Regions from separate parts of the Sanguibacter massiliensis genome, predicted to be linked through region 1. Evidence: riboswitches for the same ligand, from Rfam matches in the RefSeq annotation. Region 1 holds a riboswitch; the other holds the start of a gene.
The links. A riboswitch is a leader RNA that binds a small molecule or an ion and turns the genes downstream of it on or off. The one in region 1 is predicted to bind cyclic di-AMP.
Positions count from the first base shown of each region.

Region 2: another riboswitch for cyclic di-AMP. It lies ahead of C1729_RS12270 (C40 family peptidase); the one in region 1 lies ahead of C1729_RS10635 (C40 family peptidase).

Region 1 is NZ_LT964979.1:2,290,691-2,294,088, reverse strand. Features, by position in the region: gene C1729_RS10645 (exodeoxyribonuclease III) at 1-314, shown strand, start outside; gene C1729_RS10640 (hypothetical protein) at 311-1,111, shown strand; cyclic di-AMP (ydaO/yuaA leader) riboswitch at 1,357-1,508, shown strand; gene C1729_RS10635 (C40 family peptidase) at 1,510-2,376, shown strand; gene clpB (ATP-dependent chaperone ClpB) at 2,866-3,398, opposite strand, start outside.
Region 2 is NZ_LT964979.1:2,648,859-2,652,256, forward strand. Features, by position in the region: gene serC (phosphoserine transaminase) at 1-793, opposite strand, end outside; gene C1729_RS12265 (iron-dependent transcriptional repressor DtxR) at 999-1,697, shown strand; cyclic di-AMP (ydaO/yuaA leader) riboswitch at 1,929-2,079, shown strand; gene C1729_RS12270 (C40 family peptidase) at 2,082-2,858, shown strand; gene C1729_RS12275 (universal stress protein) at 3,024-3,398, shown strand, end outside.

The DNA.
Region 1 (3,398 bases):
TGTGGGACGTCGCCGCGTTCGAAGGCCAGACGCACGTCTCGGAGCCGGAGCGCGAGGCGTTCCGTGCGTTCGCGGAGGCCGGGTACACGGAGGTCTCGCGGCAGTTCCTGCCCGACGAGCACCGCTACACCTACTGGGACTACCAGCAGCTGCGTTTCCCCCGCAACGAGGGCATGCGCATCGACTTCGCGTACACCTCGCCTGCGCTCACGCCGCTCGTCACGGACGTGCGCATCGACCGCGACGAGCGCCGCGGCAAGGGCGCGTCGGACCACGTGCCCGTCATCGTCGACATCGACGCGTCGGCGCTGTGAGCGCGTCCGTCCCGCCGCCGGCGGAGCCCGGCCCGGGTTCCGAGGGCTCCCCGGCGCCGCTCTTCGCCTCGCCCGACGGTCCGGCGCCCGCCGCGCCCGACCCGTGGTCGCTCCCGGTGCCGGCCGCGCCGCCGCCTGTCGTGCCCGAGTCCGAGCGGCTCGTCGGCTACGCGCCGCAGACCCACCTCGCCGACGGGTGGGACCCGCGCGCGCTCGGCACGCTCGCGCTGCCCGCGGCCCGAGCCCCCCGCGAGAGGCTCGCGGTCCCCGCGTTCGTCCTCGCGTGGGTGCTCGCCCCGGTCGGGGCCGTCCTCGGTGTCGTCGCGGCGGTCCGTGCGCGACGCACGCGTCGCCGTGGCATCGGCCTCGCGGTCGCGGCCGTCGTCGTCGGGCTCACCGTGAGCGTCGTCGTACCGACCGTCGTGCTGCCGTCGTCAGGGGCGTGGGCGCGCGCCGTGGGCGCGACCGCGCCCCTCGGCGACGTCACGCTTCCCACGGGCGCGTACGCACGGCAGCTCCGGGACGGGCACTGCCTCGGGTCGCTGCCCGACGGGAACGTCCGGCGCGTGACGGTCGTGCCGTGCGACGGCCCGCACGCGGCGACGGTCGTCGCGGTCGTGCCGTTGCGCGGCAGCACGTGGCCGGGCGACGACGAGGTGCTGCGCGTGGTCGAGACCCGGTGCCGCGTCACGGCGCCGTCGGGCACGGACGTTGTCGCGCTCACGCCGACGGCTGCAGGGTGGCGCGCGGGCGACCGCAGCGGCTTGTGCCTCGCAAGAGCCGCCACCGGCACGTGAAGAGAGCGTGAAGGCGTGTGACGGGGAGCACGCACCCCACAGTCCGACGCCACGACCGCTGACCTGCACCGCCACCCCAGCAACCGCACGAAACCGGACCGGAAGACGATGTGAAGGGCGTGCGCAACGTCGTGACCTGCCCGTGACACCACGCAGAACCGCAACCTAGCGTCGTTGACGCCCGCCACCACTCTCCCGGTGCGCGGGTGCCGTCCCGGACGCCGAGCGCTGCCGCCGGGAACGGCTCATCCTCATCCCACGGCAGCGACGGGGGACCCACCTTCGGCCGAGCACCATCCGGCCTCGGGGTGAAGCCGCCGGACGTCACAGCGTCCAGCGGCCGGGCAGAACCTCAGCCCGAACCCGACAGCTCACCTCGCAGGCGTCGAGAGGTTCACATGTCTGTCCGTCCGACGGACGTCATGCACGAGACCGCGCCCACCGCCGGCTCGTCGACGTCCACGCCCGCACGCCCCCGCAAGGCCCGCCGCACCGCCGCGACCCTCGTCGCCGCACTCGGGCTCGGCCTCGTCCCCGCCGTCGGCACCGCCACGGCCCACGCCGCACCGGCAATGACCGGCACCACCAGCACGAGCCCTGTCGCGGCCAAGGCCACCACCACGGCCCGCACGTCCCTCACCGTCAAGCGGTCGACCGCGACGACGTACGAGGGTCGCCAGGGCGCCGGCCTGTCCATCCGGCTCCGCAACGCCGACGAGCCCGTCGACGGCCGCGTGAAGATCTACGACGGCCGCAAGCTCCTCCGGACGCTCACCGCGTCCGACCGCAACGACGACGGCCGCCTCACCCTCAGCTACCGCCTGCCGAAGAAGCTCAAGGTCGGCAAGCACACGATCACCCTGAAGTTCCTTCCCGCCTCGTCGACCGACGCGTCAACCGCCAAGCGCACGACGAAGGTCCGCGTCCGCTCCGAGGGCGACCTCGTCGTCCGCACCGCGAAGCGCTACGTCGGCACCCCGTACCGCCTCGGCGGCACGACCCCGCGCGGCTTCGACTGCTCCGGCTTCACGAGCTACGTCTACAAGAAGGCCGGCGTCGCCAAGCTTCCCCGGGCATCCTCCGCCCAACGCGGGTCGGGCAAGGTCGTCTCCCGCAAGAACGCCCGCCCCGGCGACCTCATCTGGACCCCGGGCCACGTCGCGATCTACATCGGGAACGGCAAGCAGATCGATGCTCCGCGACCGGGCAAGAGCATCAAGGTGCGGTCGATCTGGCAGTCGAACCCCACGTTCCTCCGCGTCTGACCCACCACAAGCCGCGCGTGCGCCCACCTTCCCCCGGGTGGGCGCACGCGTGTCCGTCACACGGCCCTAGGTGGGACCCACTGGGACGAAGACATCCCTTCGCAGGTCACGGACGTGAAGACATGGTGAGTAGTTCCTCCAAGCAGCAGGGCCTGGGCGGTGCGTTCTTCTGGTCGCTCGACGGTGACACGAAGGACGGCGAGCTCATCTCGGCGCTCTCCAACGGTCTCAAGTGGTCGAGACCCACTGACAGGTACGGACCGCCGGCGCTCCCCGGCCCGGCGGCCCGTACCCATCACGTCGAAGCCCCCGTCCTCCGTCAGCAGGGAGGGCGGGGGCTTCGACGTTTCACTCCGACTCGTAGGGTCCCAGCACCGTTCGATGGTGCTACAGACCTACAAGTCGAACCCCTAAGACGACTCGTAGGTGCTGAGCACCATCGAATGGTGCTCAGCACCTACGAGTCGCGCCTGACGCTCGGGGTGGGCGTCAGGACGTGCGGACCGTGAGGCCTGCCGCGTCGTCCGCGCGGTCGACCGTCACCGTGTCGCCGTCCGCGACCTCGCCCGCGAGGACGAGTCGCGCGAGTCGGTCACCGATCTCCCGCTGGACGAGCCGGCGCAGCGGCCGCGCCCCGTATGCCGGGTCGAAGCCCTCGAGCGCGAGCCACTCCCGGGCCGAGTCCGTCACCTCGAGGCCCAGGCGCCGCTCCGTGAGCCGGTCGGCGAGCGCCCGCACCTGGAGGTCAACGATCCGCCCGAGCTCGTCGACGCTCAGCGGGTCGAAGACCACGACGTCGTCGAGCCGGTTGAGGAACTCCGGCTTGAAGTGAGCGCGCACGGCCGCCATAACGGCCTCGTGCTTCGCTTCGTCGGAGACTGTCGGGTCAACGAGCGCGTGCGAGCCGAGGTTCGACGTCATGACGAGGATGACGTTGCGGAAGTCGACCGTGCGCCCCTGACCGTCGGTGAGCCGACCGTCGTCGAGGACCTGCAGGAGGAGGTCGAAGACCTCCGGGTGCG
Region 2 (3,398 bases), 360 kb from region 1:
GCCACTCGACCTGCTCGGCGAGCATGACGAGCGTCGCGACCGCGGGCGTGTTGAGCGTCTGGTCGAGGCGCGAGTTTGTGAGCGCGACCTGCAGCGAGAGGATCTCCGGGATCCAACGCTCTCTCGCGAGGCGCTCGGTGCGCTCGACGGCCGCGGGGGAGAGGGTCGCGAGCCACAGCCCGCCGTCGGACGCGAAGACCTTCTGGGGCGCGAAGTAGTAGACGTCGGCCTGCGACGCGTCGAGCGCGAGCCCGCCCGCGCCGCTCGTCGCGTCGATCGCGACGAGCGCGCCGTCGGTGCCCTCGGGCCGGACGACGGGCGCCATCGCCCCCGTCGACGTCTCGTTGTGCGGCCACGCGTAGAGGTCGACGTCCTCCCGCACCTCGGGCAGGCACACCGTGCCCGGCGCCGACGTCCGCACGAGCGAGTCTGCGAGGAACGGCGCCTTCGACGTCGCCGCGGCGAACTTCGCCGAGAACTCGCCGAACGACGCGTGCGACGCGCGGTCGTCGACGAGCGAGAACGTCGCGACGTCCCAGAACGCGGTCGCTCCGCCGTTGCCGAGGACGACCTCGTAGCCGTCGGGCAGCGAGAAGAGATCGGTGAGGCCCGTCCGGACGCGGTGGACGACGTCCTTGACGGGCGCCTGCCGGTGCGACGTCCCGAGCAGGTGCGCGCCCGCCGCAGCGAGCGCCTCGACCTGCGCGGGGCGCACCTTCGAGGGGCCTGAGCCGAAGCGCCCGTCGAGAGGCAGCAGGTCGGCAGGGATGACGATCGGGGAGTTCTCGCTCACGCAGGCGAGCGTACGCGCCCGACGTCGGCCCCGTCGGAAGCGTCCGCTCCCCGACCCCTCAGCCGTCCCCTCTCTTCGCGGCGGTGCACACGATCCGTGTGCACAGGCGCTCAGAGACGGGTCCGGTCGGGGACGGACGGGGCCCGGGCCTGGGACGGACGGCCTAGACTGGGCCGCGACCGACGACACAGGGAGGCTGGGCGCCGTGAGCGACCTCATCGACACCACCGAGATGTATCTGCGGACCATCTACGAGCTCGTCGAGGAGGGGATCGTCCCCCTTCGCGCCCGCATCGCCGAGCGGCTCGGACATTCCGGCCCGACGGTCTCGCAGACCGTGGCCCGCATGGAGCGCGACGGCCTCGTCGTCGTCTCCGGGGACCGGCACCTCGAGCTCACGACGGAAGGGTTCGCCAAGGCGACACGCGTCATGCGCAAGCACCGTCTCGCCGAGCGCCTCCTCACCGACGTCATCGGCCTCGACTGGGAGTTCGTCCACGACGAGGCGTGCCGCTGGGAGCACGTCATGAGCGACCGCGTCGAGCGTCGACTCATCGACCTCCTCGGCCAGCCCACCGTCTCTCCGTACGGCAACCCCATCCCCGGGCTCGGCGAGCTCGGCGCGGCCGCGGCCGGCGGCGAGTTCCTCGACGGCGTCGTCTCCCTCCAGACGGTCCACGAGTCGCTCGAGGAGAGCGCGCCGCGCGAGGTGACCGTCGCGCGCCTCGGCGAGCCGCTCCAGACGGACATCGAGCTCCTCGCGCGGCTCTCCGCGGCCGGCGTGACTCCCGGCGCGACGGTCTCCGTGAGGCGGCAGGCCGACAGGCTCGAGGTCTCGTCCGCGGACGCGGGCGGCGTCGACCTTCCCGTCGAGGTCTTCCGGCACGTCTTCGTCGAGGCCTGAGGGCCTCCGACCGGCTCCTCCCAGGGGCCTCGAACGGCTCTGACGAGGGGCGTCGCACCGGTGGTGCGGCGCCCCTCGTCCATGTCGCGCCACGGCCCTGTTCGACACGGCGGAAGAGATCGTGACCTCCGCGTGACATGGCGCGGGTGGGTGAGGTACCTTCGATCTGCCCGACCGGTTCTCCGGACGGGACCGCGACCGGAACGCCGAGCTCTGCCACCGGTCGCGAACCATGATGAACCGCTGGCAGAGGCGGGGGAACCACCTGGTTCCGTGGAGACACGGAGCCCGGGGTGAAGCCGGTACGACCGTGGTCGGACCGGCCGGGCACTCTTCAGCCCGAACCCGACAGCTAACTTCGCAGGCGTTGGAGAGAGGCCAGCAGTGACCCTGAGCAGCACCCGTGGGCGCCACCGCGCCGCGCGCCGCCCCCTCGGCCAGGTCATCGTCGACGTCGCAGGAGAGGGCATCGGACGGCGGACAGCCGTCGTCGCAGCCTCCTCCGGACTTCTCGTCTCGATGGCCGTGGCCCCCGCCAACGCCGCAGTCGGCTCCGATGCCGTCGCGCTCGGCTCCGCCGATGTGTCTGCGCTCACGTCGGAGGCCCGCGCACAGCTCGCCGCAGCCCCGGCCGTCACCGTCTCCGACGGTTCCTGGGCCGAGGACATCAAGGACGTCGCGGTCGTCAAGGTGACGCCGGCGCCCGAGGTTCGTGCGACGCCCGCACCTGCGCCCGCGCAGCGCACCGTCACCCCCGCGTCGCGCTCCGCCGAGCGCGCCGAGGCCCCCGCTCCGAAGGTCGAGAACAACCCGATCCCGCAGAGCGTCTCGGGCTCCAAGGTCCTCGAGATCGCCTCGCGCTACGTCGGCGTCCCCTACGTCTACGGCGGTACGACGCCCCGCGGCTTCGACTGCTCGGGCTTCACCTCGTACGTCTACGCGCAGCTCGGGATCAACCTCCCGCGCTCGTCGAGCGCCCAGCGCTACGCCGGCAAGGTCATCTCGCGTGCCGACGCCCGCCCCGGCGACCTCATCTGGACGCCCGGCCACATCGCGATCTACGCAGGCGGAAACTCCCAGATCGACGCCCCGCGCCCCGGCAAGACGATCCAGTTCCGCAAGATCTGGCAGAGCAACCCGGTCTTCATCCGCGTCAGCTGACACAGCCCGTCCCGACGGCCCGGCCCCTCCCGAGGGTGCCGGGCCGTCGGCGTCCACGGACCGGACCGCCCCCGCGCGGTGTGCAAGAACAGGTCCAGGACGAGTAAAGTCGAAGGAAGGACGACGTGGTCCGCTCGCGCCGTCACCTCAAGAAGGAGGCATCCCGTGCCGCACCGTGACGTAGTCCTCGTGGGAGTTGACGGCTCCGCCCCGAGCCTCCACGCGCTCGACTGGGCCGCAGCGGAGGCAAAGAAGCTCGGCTGGCCGCTCCACGTCGTCTGCGCGTACTCACTTCCCTCGTTCACCGCCGCGTCGCTCGACGGCGGCTACGCAGCGCTCGACGACACCGCGATCCTCGACGGCGCACGCAGCGTCCTCGAGGAGGCCAAGACCCGGGCCGCCGCGCACGGCGTCGCCGTCACCGCGACCGTGACGACCGGCGACCCCGCAGGAGCGCTCGTCGACCTCTCCAAGGAGCACCGCCTCGTCGTCGTCGGCACCCGCGGCCACGGCGGCTTTGCCGGCCGCCTCCTCGGCACA